DNA from 2 places in the Pseudomonas sp. GD03842 genome. Region 2 is predicted to be linked to the other one. Evidence: predicted binding sites of a transcription regulator. Region 2 holds the regulator's gene; the other holds the start of a gene.
What was found. Region 2 encodes sigma-54, which starts transcription at its own class of promoters, with help from an activator protein. Its sites were predicted from a motif close to ANTGGCATNNANNTTGCTNT; they were not measured.
Positions count from the first base shown of each region.

Region 1: N5D61_RS16595 (pilin) is a predicted target of sigma-54. The motif match lies at 6,958-6,977, and genes of this name have one in related genera.

Region 1 covers NZ_JAOCEA010000011.1:68,463-76,917, reverse strand. Annotated here, with positions in the region: gene N5D61_RS16625 (DUF1631 domain-containing protein) at 1-1,443, opposite strand, end outside; gene nadC (carboxylating nicotinate-nucleotide diphosphorylase) at 1,815-2,663, shown strand; gene N5D61_RS16615 (hypothetical protein) at 2,871-3,290, shown strand; gene N5D61_RS16610 (polysaccharide biosynthesis C-terminal domain-containing protein) at 3,477-4,712, opposite strand; tRNA gene N5D61_RS16605 (tRNA-Thr) at 4,910-4,985, opposite strand; gene N5D61_RS16600 (O-antigen ligase family protein) at 5,028-6,449, opposite strand; gene N5D61_RS16595 (pilin) at 6,515-6,910, opposite strand; gene pilB (type IV-A pilus assembly ATPase PilB) at 7,139-8,455, shown strand, end outside.
Region 2 covers NZ_JAOCEA010000004.1:213,700-222,154, reverse strand. Annotated here, with positions in the region: gene N5D61_RS08120 (ATP-binding cassette domain-containing protein) at 1-101, opposite strand, end outside; gene N5D61_RS08115 (KpsF/GutQ family sugar-phosphate isomerase) at 414-1,388, shown strand; gene N5D61_RS08110 (HAD family hydrolase) at 1,401-1,922, shown strand; gene lptC (LPS export ABC transporter periplasmic protein LptC) at 1,933-2,505, shown strand; gene lptA (lipopolysaccharide transport periplasmic protein LptA) at 2,492-3,040, shown strand; gene lptB (LPS export ABC transporter ATP-binding protein) at 3,040-3,765, shown strand; gene N5D61_RS08090 (RNA polymerase factor sigma-54) at 3,951-5,453, shown strand; gene raiA (ribosome-associated translation inhibitor RaiA) at 5,529-5,837, shown strand; gene ptsN (PTS IIA-like nitrogen regulatory protein PtsN) at 5,850-6,314, shown strand; gene rapZ (RNase adapter RapZ) at 6,317-7,174, shown strand; gene N5D61_RS08070 (HPr family phosphocarrier protein) at 7,191-7,463, shown strand; gene N5D61_RS08065 (diguanylate cyclase) at 7,747-8,455, shown strand, end outside.

The DNA.
Region 1 (8,455 bases), on a different contig from region 2:
GCCCTGTTCGGCGTCGCGGGTGCGCTGCTCCAGCAGTTCGCTTCGACGACGTTCTTCGCCGGTGAACGCCAGGAAATCCACCAATAGCTCGGTGAAGATCGCCGGGTCATCGACGAAATCATGCAGCAGCCGCTGTACGATCTGGTCGATACGGGTGTAGAGCGAATCACGCTGACTGTCATCGCGACCGCCCCACCCCAGCGCCGCTGCAGCAATCTCGTTGAGCAGGCGACGCGCCGGATGGCTACTGCGGCTGAAAAAGCTCTTGTCGATGACGGCCACTTTGAGCATCGGAATCTGCAACCGGCCGATCAATGCGCGCAGTGAACCAGGTAAGTTGCGGTCGTCGAGGATGAATTCGAAGAGCATCGAAATCAGGTTGATGACGTCCTCATCCATGGTGCCGACGGTGCGAAATTTCCCACTGCGGGCGCTGACGCGGCTGATGAGCTGCTCGAGCTGCACACGTAAATCGAAGTCTTCCGGCGTTTCGGCGCGCGGGACGTACTGCTGCAAGTGAGACAGCAGGCGCAGCAGATCCTGGCTGGAGATCGGGCGGGCATCGGTCACGCCCTCTGGCCGCGGCGCCAGGTTGCCGCGCACATAGACCAGCAATTCCTGCATCGCCGTAAACACTTCCTGCACGCTCTTGTCGAGCTTCTCGGCGGCCTGCACCAGCGCGGCATTCTCCGCACGCTGGGCTTCAGTCGATGCCGTGCCGGGGCGGTCGGTCGAACGGCGCGACGGCAGCACCTTGAGGTCGGGCAAGACACCCGCAGCGATCAGCAGCAGGTTGGCCTCTTCGTACAACTGGTCGGCGTTGGACAGCGCGTACTTCTCGAACAGCTTGAGGATGATCAGCTTGACCTTGATCTCCACGCCCAGGTTGTGCCCCGCCTGCAGAAAGAAATCGCACAGCAGCGTAGGACCCAGCGGGTTGGTTTCGTCAGTCAACGCTTGGGGAACCAGTTGATTGAAGCGCGCGGTCAATTGGCCGAGGGCCACACCGTCGCGGTTCATGACCTTGGTCACCATGCTGTCCACGGCCACGGTGCGTTCGAGGTCGTCATTGTGAACCAGCGAGAGCTTGTCGAAGGAAACGGGTTCGGGAAGGATGGGTTCGGCGATTTCGTATTGCCCGAGGCGCAGGAAAGCCTCGAAGAATTTGTCCAGGAAATTGCGCTCGATGCTCTTTCGCTTCAAGCGCAGGTCGCGCATGGCTTCGAAGAAAACGTTTTGCTCGGCATTGTTATGCGCGCGGTCAGCCATCTCGAACAGGGTGTCGTCGGCGTTGTCGAAGAGGGTCTGCAGGCTTTCCTTGAGTTGCTGCGCAGCCTTGTCGCGCACCTGGAGCAATACGACAGGCAGCCGAGCGACAGGCGAGGACCCCGGTTGCTCCGGCCCCGACTTGCTCAAAGGCACCACTTTACTGTCGTTCTGCATCAAGGACTCCTCTCTCCAACCCACACACAACAGCCACAGCTTCATCCAAACGCAGGCGGAGCCTGGGTTCGACCGGATTTTGAAGTTTTGTCCCTGGGTTTACGGCGATAACGTCAAGGCTATGACGTCAAATACAAGGCGCAGTATCTTGTAAATCCCGTCCGCTCGCCAGCGGACTATTCGCCCTGATTGAAATAATAGAGGTGGGCGCAGCGGCACGTGCAGCGATAGACCGCGAAAAATGCGATCTGTCGCATGAGCGGTGAAAAAACCGACCAAGTGCAGGATGAGCCACGTTTGTAGGAAAAGGCGCAGTGGGTTGGCGCCGACGACTGCCTTATACTCCGAGCACTTAGTAAGTGGAGTCCGATATGCCGAACCTACGTCTTGCCGCCCTGACCGCTGAAATCGAAGCCAATGTACGCCGTGCATTGCTGGAGGACGTGGGCAGCGGTGACATCACCGCGCAGTTGATCCCTGCCGAGCGATTGGCTAAGGCCACCGTCATCTCACGCGATGCAGCGGTGATCGCTGGCTGCGCGTGGGTCGACAGCGTGTTCCGGCAATTGGACCCGCGCGTGGCCGTGCATTGGCAAGTCGCCGACGGCGACCGGGTCACCCCCAATCAGGCGCTGTTCCACCTCGAAGGCCCTGCCCGTTCATTGCTCACCGGCGAGCGCAGCGCCCTCAACTTTCTGCAAATGCTCTCTGGCGTGGCCACTCGCTCGCAGCACTATGCCGACAGGGTCGCCGATACCCAGGTGAAACTGCTCGACACCCGCAAGACCCTTCCTGGCCTGCGCCTGGCTCAGAAATACGCCGTAACCTGCGGCGGCTGTCACAACCATCGCATCGGCTTGTATGACGCGTTCCTCATCAAAGAAAACCACATCGCAGCCTGCGGCGGCATCGCCGAGGCCATCACTGCCGCGCACAAAATCGCCCCTGGCAAACCGGTCGAAGTGGAAGTCGAGAGCCTCAGCGAACTCAAGCAGGCCCTCGACGGGGGCGCCGACATCATCATGCTCGACGAACTCAGCCTTGACGACATGCGCGAAGCCGTCCGCCTCACCGCCGGCCGCGCCAAGCTCGAAGCCAGCGGCGGCGTTACCGACGCAACCTTGCGCCCCATCGCCGAAACGGGCGTGGATTACATCTCGATCGGCACGCTGACCAAAGACGTGAAAGCTGTGGACTTGTCGATGAGGTTGAGCGTTTGAAATTGAGGCTTGCTGCGGGCCTTACTCGGAAAGTTCCAACTGCAGACTTTTCTGACGACCAAATGCTCCACAACCAGGCCGAAAATGTGACGCAGTGCTCATTTGTGCGTTTGTAAGATTTTTCTTACAGGCGCTACACTCGCGAGCGCTAAGCCGTTTGCTCCAAGCAACGCGCTTGAAAACTTCACTCTTTGTAGGGAAACAGCCATGAAAAGAACACTCCTCTGCCTGCTCGCCGTGACGCTTCTCGCCGGTTGCAGCACCATGGGAGGCGAAGACAAGTTCAGCGCCACCTACGTCAAGAACCACATCATTCCTCACAAAACGACGCAGAGCGAAGTTCAGGCGATTTATGGCGTGCCTGATTCGCAGTTCACCACCTCAAGCGGCCATGTGAACTGGCGATACAACAAAAACGGTAACCTTAGCGACGCCGCCAACCTGGTTGGCTATATCCCAGGGGCCAGCGCCGTCTCCAGCGCCCTGAGCATGACAAATCACGCCAATAACGCATCGAATGCCGCCAATACCGCTTCGGGCAAAATTTCTGGCGACACCGAACACCACAGCGATAGCCTGTCGGTTTGGTTCGACAAGAACAAAGTCGTGGATGACTGGTCCATGTGACCGCTTAGCCCGCCCTGCTTTTCGGTCGGGCCAGCCGAATAGAAAAAGCCCGGTCCTGAGGACCGGGCTTTTTGTTTGGTGCCGAAAACAGGAATCGAACCTGCGACCTTCGCGTTACGAGTGCGCTGCGCTAATCAGACTGGGATTTGAGCCCTGCCATGACGCCCCACTTCTGCTCAAAGCGCTTCAAGAAAACACTTCACGTCTTAGCCCATGGGTCAAAATCGCGCAAAGGACCACTTCAGTTAAAATTGTTGCCCACGCCGCCCCTTCGACCCCAATGGTAGGGATCAGATAAAAATTCAGAGCCACGTTAATCGCAACAGCTAACAAGAAGCCAAAGGCAAGCAGCCGCTCATTCTGCGTAGCAATCGCATTCTGCTCCAAGACAAAATTCGGCAACGCGAAGACCAACGCGAGGAACAACAACTGAATTAACTTATGGGCGCCTTCGGCATAGACATTCCCAAAAAGTATTCCGACAATCCAAGGTCCAAAGATCCAGCCAACCACCGCCAGACAGGTCCCGATGAGCAAGGCGCCAATTATGGCGTTTCGGCTAAAACGGTTACCCGCTCCTGGCTGCATAGCCAATACTCTCATGCGTCGAAACAACATCAATACAACGGGTGTCGCGAGCAACATCAATCCGTCGTGGATACGCGTAGCGACTGCATAGTGACCGATGGCCGGAATTTCCCCCAGCAGGTTTCTCAAAATGATGATGTCTATCTGATGATAGAGGGTAGAGGCGAGACCAACTGCAAAAAAGGTCAGCGAGCTGCGATAGGCCCACGTTGGGAATTGCCACTCGATGGCTGCTAGCGTCGGGAAGTGCCTGTAATGCAGCGCCAACGACAGTAGCAAGCCTGCGCTCCATGCAAGGAATATCACAGATGGAGAAGGGCCGATCGTGAGTACCGCAACCAAAACAAATATTGCGCTGACAGTACGACTGCAGAAAAGAAATACGGCATCGCGCTCAAATTTTCCCGACCCTTTCAACCATGATGACTGCCACTGCATCAGCATAATTGCGGCGAAGCATACGATACCGGACATCAGCGAGGGAGCATCGATCCAGTTGGAACAGACACCTGCGAAGACGATGAACAGGCCGGTGGTAACGAGTAGGTGCAACACCGCGACAGTAGGAAGCTGGCTGCAATGAGATCGCAGACTTGCAGAAGGCGCAGCCCGCTCGCGAAGCAGAAGCGTATTAAACCCGGCATCCTGGGCCAGCACGAGGACGCTCGCCAGCACGTAAATGTAGGTGTAATGACCGAAGGCGCTTGACCCCATGCTCCTTGCGAACAGCACAGAAAGCCCTAACGAAACTGCCGCCGAATACGCCGTCACGCCCCACTGCATCATCAATGGCGTAAGACGCTTGAGCAGCATCTGGCGCTGCACCAGTTCCATTAGCATCGGACCTGACAGGTGAAAAATCCAGGGAGGTTTTTTACACAATTCAACGATGGCAGAAACGTTAACCTATAGAAAAAATCCACTCGACCTTCTTTTTGACGGCTGAGAAAAGTCGCGAAACCTTGGTGAGCAAACGCGAGGACCTCACCCTTTCCAAGCTGAGAGTTGCCATCCATCGCGCCGGTGGGAAATGGTGCCGAAAACAGGAATCGAACCTGCGACCTTCGCGTTACGAGTGCGCTGCTCTACCGACTGAGCTATTTCGGCATGGTGATGGAAGCTATCAGGACACTCCATTGGCGGCAAGCTTTACTGAGGCTTGGACGCGATGACGCCTTGCATCCAGAACCGGGGTTGGAAATTCCCTCCAAAGTCATGTGCATATTGCTCGTTACGCAACCGAAGAGTCGGGAAGTCGTGAACCGTCACATAGCCAAGAAATCCAACAGCAAGAAATGCCGCAGCGAGCCCAAGCTGCCGCAACCGACCATTACTAGGTCGGTGGTCACTGCTAATCCTGTGAATTCCCATAAGCCACCCGGTTACAATTGCTAGCCACAGTTGCGAATAGGGCATGACAATCACCCCATCCACCATCCCCTGGGTAAGGGAGCCGACTAAACTGGCGAATAAACATATCCGCAGAAGATTGAGAGGATCATCCGATGCGCGATCAGCTCTTATTTTCCATAAGACCGAGCGCATTCCTCGAAGCATTAAAAACCCCACTAGCAGAGTAGACGGGATTCCCCATTCACTAGCCCACTGCAGAAATATTTGATGCGGATGTGCGGCAATGGGGTTAGGGATATTGGAAAAATGCATCGGACCGAAACCTAGTAAAGGTCGCGCCTTAATCATTTCCCACGCTTGATGCCAGATAATGTCCCTAGCAGAAAGGGAAGTAGTTAGGCGACCGCCCGCAGTGTTCACAAGTGATATGCCGACAGCATCGGTCATCAAGACGAAAACAATGTAATACAAGCCCAAACCTGAAAGCATTGCACCTAGTTGCCACAAAGCCCATCGTCGGCCAGCTTTACCCAAACAACCTACAAAAATAGCGGCGACTGCCATGCCTAGCCAAGTACCACGCGTCCCCCCCACAATTGCGATAACCCACCAGCAGACAAGCAATACGAAAATCCATTTTATGACAGGGCGCTTTACGTCGGAGAGAATGAGCGGCCACGCCAAAAGCGGCAAAGTAAGGGTCTGAAACTGGCCATAAAAACGGCGATTGGAAAATCCTTCAAGCAGCAAATCCAGGTCTAGAGTCTGGGCCGAACTGGTGTAACCGGCCAGCACCGACACGATAAATTGCAGGGTTTTGGCACAACAAGAAATCAACACGACTGCAATCAGAAAATTATCTATTGAACGACCAACTTGTAATCTTGAATGCGCCACACAATAAGCAATAGTATAACACCCAATCATCAGCGACACTTCACAAAAAGCCCAATATGGCTGATCCGCGAGCAAACATGAAGACAGAGCCAAACACAGCAGTACCGCAAATAGAATACCTACTGAATCGAACGCTTTTGGCGCCCCCTCTACCGAAGTTTTCCGCTGAATAATTATAGCGATCAAGCTTATAACCGCGATAACAACCTGAACTAACCGCTGCCAATCATGACCATAAAGATACGGGACGGTAATAGGCATCAATAGAAGAAGCCCAATAACAGCCCAATATCCGCTTTCTAAACGAAAACTCGCAATCAACTAGAGGACGCCCTATTAGGATATTAAAAAAGGCGCACATGTGCGCCTTTTTTGAACGATGATTGTTAAGAGCCAGTACAAGCGCTGCCTGGGTTCGCAGTAGCAGGACTCACCGTACAAGTCCAAGAGATGTTCCCGCCGGTCACAGAGGCGTTAGCAGTACTAGGGACTAACGTCACGCTGACCGTTGGGTTTGTGCGGGAGGCGGTGAGAGTGCCGCTGCCAGTACAGTTCGCGATCGTACCAGTTGGTGAAGCGTTGCAAAGAGACGTTCCGGTCAGGCCTTGGCTCCAGTTTTCCGCAACTGCAACCTTGGCTGAATCAAGACTCGCCAATAGGGAGCTAGCTTGGGCGCGCAGTGTGTAGTTCTGATAGGCAGGAATCGCGACAGCAGCGAGGATACCAATGATCGCAACTACGATCATCAACTCAATAAGAGTGAAACCTTTTTGTGACTGCATAACGTACTTCTCCAATCGTCAATTTTTTGGTCTTGCACGGTGCCAACCACGCATATCTCATGCCAACTCTAAATGAGGAATGTTCTGTGAACTGGGGTTCGGTGGCACGACGAAACACCTACAATTTTGATCAAAAAGTGACAAATATTGTCAGCCCTTGCTCCGTTTAATTGGCAGCAAAGCTCGACTGCGCTATAAACCAACCACTGTCCGTGTTTGGTGGTTTCGATGAATGATGTCGTGCTCACAGGTTTGGCCAAGCAACTGGTAGTGGCCGAACTCTTGAACGAAAAAAATGCTCAGCAGGCCCTTCAACGGGCTCGGAGCGAAAAGATCTCTTTGGTCAGCTATTTGGTGCAGAGCAAGCTAGTCAAAAGCTTAACCCTCGCGGAACTGGCGTCTGAGCAATTTGGACTGCCCTTTCTCGACCTCAACACTCTGGACAAAGACGGCCAACCGAAGGGGCTGGTTAGCGAAAAGCTGGTCCGCCAGCACTCCGCGCTACCCTTGTGGCGTCGGGGTAACAAATTATTCATAGGAATATCGGATCCCACGAATCATCAAGCCATCACTGACATCCAGTTCAGTACCGGACTCAATACTGAAGCGATCTTGGTTGAGGACGATAAACTTACGCTGGCAATCGACAGACTCTTCGATTCCCATACAGGCATGGGCGACCTAGCGGATGTTGATCTAGGGCTGGAAATTGAAACCGTAGACGAAAGCAAAGAGGCATCGATTGGCGGCCAAGACGCTGACGACGCCCCTGTCGTTCGCTTCGTCAACAAGATGTTGATGGACGCCATTCGCTTGGGGTCATCTGACCTACATTTTGAACCTTACGAAAAGGTTTTCCGTGTTCGTCTGCGCACCGATGGCATTCTTCATGAGGTCGCCAAGCCTCCGACTCAACTAGCAGGCCGTATCGCCGCTCGCCTGAAAGTGATGGCTGGCCTCGATATTTCCGAACGGCGTAAACCACAGGATGGCCGTATCAAATTGCGGATATCCAAGAATCGCGCAATTGATTTCCGGATCAACACGCTTCCCACGCTGTGGGGTGAAAAAATTGTCATGCGGATCCTGGACCCGACCAGCGCCCAGATGGGCATTGACGCGTTGGGTTACGAGCCGGAACAGAAAGCCTTGTATCTGGACGCACTGAGCAAGCCACAAGGCATGATCTTGGTCACGGGCCCAACAGGTTCGGGCAAAACGGTGTCGCTTTACACCGGCTTGAATATTCTCAATACACCGGACATCAACATTTCAACAGCAGAAGATCCGGTCGAGATCAACCTTGAGGGTATCAACCAAGTCAACGTTAACCCTCGGCAGGGTATGGACTTCTCGCAGGCACTGCGTGCGTTCCTGCGTCAGGATCCAGATGTCATCATGGTGGGCGAGATTCGCGACTTGGAGACCGCCGAAATCGCCATCAAGGCCTCGCAAACTGGGCACATGGTGCTTTCAACGTTGCACACCAACAGCGCCGCGGAAACCCTCACCCGCCTGCATCACATGGGTGTCGCTGCATTCAAT
Region 2 (8,455 bases):
CCCCGGGGGATGCGGATATCCACATTATTGAAGATGCTGCGCGTGCCGCGCTTGAAGGACACTCCCTTCAGCTCGACCGCGTAGGCGTTATCGGCGCTCATCTAAACTCCTTGCGATGCAGCCTGCCTCTCAGAGATCGCGTCGTATTCGATCGACACTCCGCCTGGAGGGGCCGAACAAGCCGCGGACTATAACACCGCTGTCGTACGCCGCCCAAGCGCCAACTTGGTCAGTTGTAATTTCAGCGAAATATTTCATGGCCCGTGGAAATTTCCTTCCAACGTCAGCGCAATTGGGTGACAAGCGCTGAAGGAACAGTCGTTTCGATAAACAAAGAACTGCGATGAGGCGTGAGGGTTTTCAACATTGTCGCTATAATCGCCGCCTTTTCACCCGACCGACCCTTTTCAGACATGACCAACCCTCGCGACCTGATCCAATCCGCCCAGTGCACCATCCGCCTCGAAATCGAAGCGGTCGAAAGTCTGCTCGCGCACATTGACGCGGACTTCGTCAGTGCCTGCGAGATGATTCTCGCCAGCAAGGGCCGGGTGGTGGTCGTCGGCATGGGCAAGTCCGGGCACATCGGCAAGAAAATCGCCGCCACCCTGGCCAGCACGGGTACCCCTGCCTTCTTCGTGCACCCTGCCGAGGCCAGCCACGGCGACATGGGCATGATCACCGGCGAGGACATCATCCTGGCCTTGTCCAATTCAGGCACGACTGCCGAAATCGTGACGCTGTTGCCACTGATCAAACGCCTGGGCATCCAGCTTATCAGCCTGACCGGCAACCCCGAATCCGCTCTGGCCAAGGCCGCAGACGTCAACCTCAACGCACGCGTGGAGAAAGAGGCCTGCCCGCTGAACCTGGCACCCACATCGTCGACCACCGCAGCGCTGGTCATGGGCGATGCGCTGGCCGTGGCACTGCTCGACGCTCGCGGCTTTACCGCCGAGGACTTCGCCTTCTCGCACCCGGGCGGCGCGCTGGGTAGACGCCTGCTGCTGAAGGTCGAGCACGTCATGCACACGGGGGACGCGCTGCCAAAAGTCGCCCGTGGCACGCCGCTGCGCGACTCGCTGATGGAAATGACCCGCAAGGGCCTTGGCATGACGGCCATTCTCGAAGCGGATGGTCGTCTGGCCGGGATCTTCACCGACGGCGATCTGCGCCGCACACTGGATCGCGACATCGACCTCCGCAACGCGTCCATTGACGAGGTGATGACCGTCCATGGCAAGACGGTGCATCAGGAAATGCTCGCCGCCGAAGCCTTGAAGATCATGGAAGACAACAAGATCGGCGCCTTGATCGTGGTCGATGAGAACGACCACCCTATCGGCGCCTTCAACCTTCAGGACTTGCTGCGCGCGGGAGTCATGTAAGTGAGTGACGAAATGAACGAACTGATGCAACGCGGCAAGAAAATCAAACTGGCTGTCTTCGATGTCGACGGCGTCCTGACGGACGGCCGCCTGTACTTCCTTGAAGATGGCAGTGAATTCAAGACGTTCAACACACTGGATGGTCAGGGTATCAAGATGCTGATCAATTCCGGCGTGACTACCGCTATCATCAGCGGACGCAAGACGCCTGTCGTGGAGCGCCGCGCCAAGAACCTGGGCATCGCGCACCTTTATCAGGGCCGCGAAGACAAATTGGTGGTGCTCGATGAACTGCTCGAGCAATTGAACCTGAGCTACGAACAGGTGGCCTACCTGGGCGATGATCTGCCGGATCTGCCGGTGATTCGCCGCGTCGGTCTGGGCATGGCGGTTGCCAACGCGGCCGGTTTCGTCCGCGAACATGCGGACGGCGTCACCCAGGCACGCGGCGGCGAAGGCGCTGCCCGGGAATTCTGCGAGTTGATCCTGAGCGCTCAGGGCAACCTCGAAGCGGCCCACGCCGCCTACTTATAGAAGTGCAATTATGCTGAGTAAACGGATTCGTACATTTCTGACATTCGGTGTCCTTGCCGCACTGCTTGCAGCGGCGGGCTACTGGAACATCAGCCCGGAAAGCTTCATGGACCAACCCAAGCCGGCCGTGGACGAAAGCGCGATCGACTACTATGCGACGAACGCCCACAGCATCCAGTACCTGGAAGACGGCTCGGTCCAGTACGACCTGACGGCGGACAAGGTGGAGCACCTCAAGGCCACAGACGTGACACTGATGACGACGCCTGTCCTGGCGATGTACCGCGGAACGGAATTTCCGTGGCATGTGAAAAGCGTGCGCGCTGAAGTCTCACCTGGCGGCGACCACGTCGAGCTGATCGACGATGTGCGCATCAACCGCACCGACGAAAAGAACCGCACCACGATCATCACCAGCACCCGCATGACCGTCTTCCCTCAGAAGCAATATGCGGAAACCGCGCAACCCGTTAGAATCGACGGATTTAACGGCGTGAGCACCGGTACGGGTATGAAGGCCTATCTAAAAGAAAGCAGGATTCACCTGCTATCGAATGCAAGAGGACAGTATGAGGCTCCTTAAAACCCTCCCTATTTTGCTCGGCTTGGGCGCAGCACTGGGAAGCGTGAGCGCCTGGGCTCTGCCGAACGATCAGGATCAGCCTATCCGTATCCAGGCCGACGACGCCCAGCTGGATGATAAACAAGGCATCGCCACCTACACCGGGAATGTGATCATTACCCAAGGCTCGATGAAGGTCACCGGCAACAAGGTGACCATGACGCGCACTCCGGCGGGCGACATCGACGTCGTGACTTCCGTGGGTAACCTTGCGTATTTCGAACAGCTGCAGACGGCAGGTGATCCGAAACCCGTTCAGGGCTGGGGCGTAACGATTCAGTACCATGCTCCGCAAAACCGGGTCGTGCTGATCGACAAGGCCAAGGTTGTCGACAAGGACAACAACACCACCCAGGGCGAGAAGATTGTCTATGACACCGTGCGCAAGCTGGCGAGCGCCGGCCGCGCCAACGGCAGCAAGGTCACCGAATCGCGCCCTCGCGTCGACATGGTGATCCAGCCGAAAAAGAAAACCGACCAGCAGAAGGCCCAGTAATGGCAACGCTGAAAGCCCAACACCTGGCCAAGTCCTACAAGGCTCGCCAGGTCGTCCGTGACGTCAGCCTGTCCATCGACAGCGGCCAGATCGTTGGCCTCCTGGGGCCGAACGGCGCAGGCAAGACGACCTGCTTCTACATGATCGTCGGCCTGGTGCAGGCCGATCAGGGCCGCGTGCTGATCGACGATCAGGATGTGAGCCATCAGCCCATGCACGGTCGCGCCCGCGCCGGTATTGGCTATCTGCCGCAGGAAGCCTCGATCTTCCGCAAGCTGTCGGTCTCGGACAACATCATGGCCATCCTCGAGACCCGCAAGGACCTCGACCGCGCCGGGCGTCGCAAGGAGCTGGAAAGCCTGCTCCAGGAATTTCACATCACCCACATCCGCGACAACCTGGGCATGAGCCTGTCGGGTGGTGAGCGCCGCCGTGTGGAAATTGCACGGGCCTTGGCCACCTCCCCCAAGTTCATCCTGCTGGACGAACCTTTCGCCGGTGTCGACCCTATCTCCGTTGGCGACATCAAGCAGATCATCCACCACCTGAAAGCGAAAGGCATCGGCGTTCTGATCACTGATCACAATGTCCGTGAAACGCTCGATATCTGCGAAACAGCCTACATCGTTAACGATGGGCAGCTCATCGCAGAGGGTGATGCCGAAACGATCCTTGCCAACCAATTGGTGAAGGAAGTGTACCTCGGCCACGAGTTCCGCCTTTAAAAGGCCGATGACGAGCGGGTGGCGAGTGAACGCAGCATGCGGCTCATCGCCAACCTCGCATTAACTGCCATCACACTCTAGGCAAACGAGCCGCTTTCAGGCATATAATTTGCTTAGTTTGGCGCCTCGGCGCCTCGTAGTGGATGGCGCGAGCGCGCCGGCGAATAAGGTATTAAGCCCCTGCCATGAAACCTTCGCTAGTCTTGAGAATGGGCCAGCAGCTGACGATGACGCCGCAGCTGCAACAGGCCATCCGCTTGCTCCAATTGTCGACGCTGGATCTTCAACAGGAAATCCAGGAGGCATTGGAATCCAACCCCATGCTGGAACGCCAGGAAGAAGGCGACGATTTCGACAACGCTGATCCCATGGCCGATAACGTCGAAGCCAAGCCAGCTGCCGACGTTCAAGAACCGACATACCAGGAATCTTCGACCACCACGGTCGACAATCTCGAAGACGGCGAATGGGGCGACAGCGAACGCATTCCCAACGAACTGCCCGTCGATACGGCGTGGGAAGACATCTACCAGACCAGCGCCAGCAGCCTGCCAAGCAACGATGACGATGAGTGGGACTTCACCACCCGCACCTCGGCGGGTGAGAGCCTGCAAAGCCATCTGCTCTGGCAGTTGAACCTGGCGCCCATGTCCGACACCGACCGCCTGATTGCCGTCACGCTGATCGACTGCATCAACAACCAGGGATATCTGGACGAGTCGCTGGAGGAATTGCTCGACGCATTCGATCCAGAACTCGACATCGAACTGGACGAAATCGAAGCCGTCCTGCACCGCATCCAGCAGTTCGAACCGGCTGGCGTCGGTGCTAGGACGCTGAGCGAATGCCTGCTGCTGCAATTGCGCCAGCTTCCGGTGAAGACCAAGTGGTTGGCCGAAGCCCAGCGACTGGTCAGCGACTACATCGATTTGCTGGGCAGCCGCGATTACGCGCAATTGATGCGCCGGATGAAAATCAAGGAAGACGACCTGCGTCAGGTCATCGAGCTGGTTCAGAGCCTCAATCCCCGCCCCGGCTCGCAGATCGAGTCGACCGAAGCCGAATACGTCGTGCCGGACGTCATCGTGCGCAAGGACAACGAACGTTGGCTGGTCGAACTCAACCAGGAGGCAGTGCCGCGCCTGCGGGTGAATCCTCAGTACGCCGGTTTCGTGCGTCGCGCCGACACCAGTGCGGACAACACCTTCATGCGCAATCAGTTGCAGGAAGCGCGCTGGTTCATCAAGAGCCTGCAAAGCCGGAACGAGACCCTCATGAAAGTGGCGACCCAGATCGTCGAGCATCAGAGGGGTTTCCTGGAATACGGCGACGAGGCAATGAAACCCTTGGTGCTGCATGACATCGCAGAAGCGGTGGGCATGCACGAATCGACGATTTCACGCGTGACCACGCAGAAATTCATGCACACGCCCCGTGGCATCTATGAACTGAAGTACTTCTTTTCCAGTCACGTCAGCACCTCCGAAGGCGGTGAATGCTCGTCCACGGCGATCCGCGCGATCATCAAGAAACTGGTTGCCGCGGAAAATCAGAAAAAGCCGTTGAGCGACAGCAAGATCGCTGGTTTACTGGAGGCACAAGGCATTCAAGTGGCGCGTCGCACCGTCGCCAAGTATCGCGAATCTCTCGGGATAGCGCCTTCGAGCGAACGTAAGCGACTGATGTAACGCCACAGCCACAGCGTTCCAGTGGCAGGCATCCAAGCCTGCCTCTTAATGCACTGGCAACGAAGGAGAAGCTGTATGCAAGTCAACATCAGTGGACACCAACTGGAAGTCACCAAGCCTCTGCGCGAGTACGTCGAGCTGAAGCTGAAGAAGCTCGAAGGGCACTTTGACAAGATTACGAACGTGCAGGTGACGATGGCCGTCGAGAAGCTCAAACAGAAGATCGAGGCCACCTTGCATATCCCTGGTGGAGAGGTGGTTGCCATTGCGGAACATGACGACATGTACGCGGCGATCGACCTGCTCACGGACAAGCTCGACAGACAATTGCTCAAGCATAAGGAAAAGCAGCAAAGCATCCTCAAGGGTGCGGCAGCTCGCTGATACTCCCCATCCATGATCCGACTTGAAAACATCCTGACCCCTGGCCGTTCCTTGGTGAACGTGCCAGGCGGCAGTAAAAAAGCCGTACTGGAACAGATCGCCAGACTGATCGGGCAGCAAGTGCCCGAGTTCGACTGGGAAACTGTGTACGAAAGCCTCATTGCCCGCGAAAAACTGGGCTCGACCGGTTTCGGAAACGGCATCGCCATTCCGCACTGTCGGCTCAAGGGATGCAGTGCGCCGGTCAGCGCGGTGCTCCATCTGGAGCGGCCTGTTGACTTCGATGCCATCGACGGCGCGCCTGTAGACCTGCTTTTCGTCCTGCTCGTGCCCGAAGCGGCAACCGATGCTCATCTGGAGCTGCTGCGCCAGATCGCCAGCATGCTCGATCGCGCCGACGTCCGCGCCAGCCTGCGCGCGGCCAAAAGTAGCGATGAGCTCTACAACGTTGTGCTCCACGTCCAGAACGGCCACTGATCATGCGCATGATCATCGTCAGCGGTCGCTCCGGCTCTGGCAAGAGTACGGCCCTCGATGTTCTTGAAGACAGCGGCTTCTACTGCGTCGACAATCTGCCGGCCGGGCTGCTGCCCGAGCTCGCCGAACGCGCATTGATCAACACTGAACTGGCCGAACCGCTGCTCGCGGTCTCCATAGACGCGCGCAACCTGCCGAGCCATTTGACCCGCTTCCCGCGCATGCTCGAAGAGGTCCGTGGCCGACATATTCGCTGCGACGTGCTGTTTCTGGACGCTGAAGAATCCACCCTTCTCAAACGCTTTTCCGAAACCCGTCGCCGTCACCCCCTGAGTAACGCGACACGCTCGTTGGCCGAGGCCATCCGCGACGAAAAAACGCTGCTAGGGCCGATCATCGACCTCGCCGACCTGACCATCGACACGACTCACCTGAACCTGTATCAGCTGCGCGACACTTTGAAGTTGCGACTGCTGAACAAACCTGAGCCCGGCACGGCTTTCCTGATCGAGTCGTTCGGATTCAAGCGGGGAATGCCGGTCGACGCCGACTTGGTGTTCGATGTGCGCTGCTTGCCCAATCCCTACTGGAAACCCGAACTGCGCGAGCAATCCGGGCTCGATCAGCCGGTTGCCGACTACCTTGCAGCCCAACCCGACGTCGAAGAGATGTTTCAGGACATCGCTTCCTATCTGACCAAATGGTTGCCGCGCTTCGCCGCCAGCAATCGAGCTTACGTCACCATTGCCATTGGCTGCACCGGCGGGCACCACCGCTCCGTCTACCTGACCGAACGTCTCGGCCAGGTGCTGCAGCAATCGCTCAAGAATGTTCAGGTCCGCCACCGCGACCTCAGCTGAAAGGACCCTTCACGCGATGCCCGCTCACCAAATCACCATCATCAACAAGCTGGGCTTGCATGCCCGGGCTGCCGCCAAATTCGTCGGCGTTGCCGGCAAGTATCCCTGCCAGATCCGTGTCGGCCGTTCTCCCGACAGCATGGTCGACGGCAAAAGCATCATGGCCGTCATGATGCTCGCTGCGGGGAAAGGCACCGAGATTCACCTTTTGACCGAGGGACAAGACGAGCAGGCTGCCCTGGAGGGCCTGATCGAGCTTATCAACAACAGGTTCGATGAGGGTGAGTGACACCAGTGGCCCTTGAGCTGTTCGCCCTCCCCGCTTGACGCTTTGAAACCTGCACTATTGCCGATTCTTCATCGTCTGAATGTGTCCCACCGCATACCTTCGCACATCAATTCGCCAAATTGGGATCCCTATACTTGATCATTCAAAGTGGTGGATCTTTAATTCATCGCTTTGAAACACCTCGTCGCTCATCGCCCAGCTCGATCTTGGCAGGCCTGAGCAACAGCTCGACTCCAGACTCGGGCGGAGCATATTCCAGGTGTCCTCCCCAAAGAGCTAATCGATGACACTGTCCGCTGAACTGGTGCGCAAAGGGACTTGGTCCCGTTCGGAAAAGATGTTGATGTCGGGCAGCGTGCTGGCGGTGATAGCGATTTTATCGATCGTTACCTCGTTGCTTGCGCGAGAGTACGCGAGCGCAACCGACAGTGCGGTTCGCGCGGCGCACAACGTGGTGCAACTCATCGATGCGGACGTGCAGCGTAATGCCGACTTGTATGACACCTCGCTGGAGGGAATGATTGCAACATGGCAGCAGCCCGAGGTGATGTCGGTTTCACCGCAGTTGCGCCAACAAATAGTCTTTGATCGCTCGACTGCCGCGCCTTACAAGGGCGACTTGGTGGTCCTGGATGAAACCGGCACCATCGTTGCCGATTCCATCTCGGTCATTCCCCGCCACGACAACTTCGCTGACCGTCCCAGTTTCATCCTGCACAGAAGCAATCCGTCCCTTGGATTGCTGGTCACCGGGCCCTTCAAATCTCGCTGGGGGTTCAAGGACTGGTGCATCAGTTTCAGCCGCCGTATTCCTTCATCCAATGGCAAGTTCGTGGGCATCGTGGCCGCATCAATGCGGTTGGCGTACTTCAGTCGCCTGTTCCGAGGGCTGGACGTGGGACAACATGGCACGATCAACCTGATCAGTGCACAGGGAGTGATGCTGGCCCGGGAGCCGGAGCAAACCGAGCGAACGTTCATCGGCCAGGATT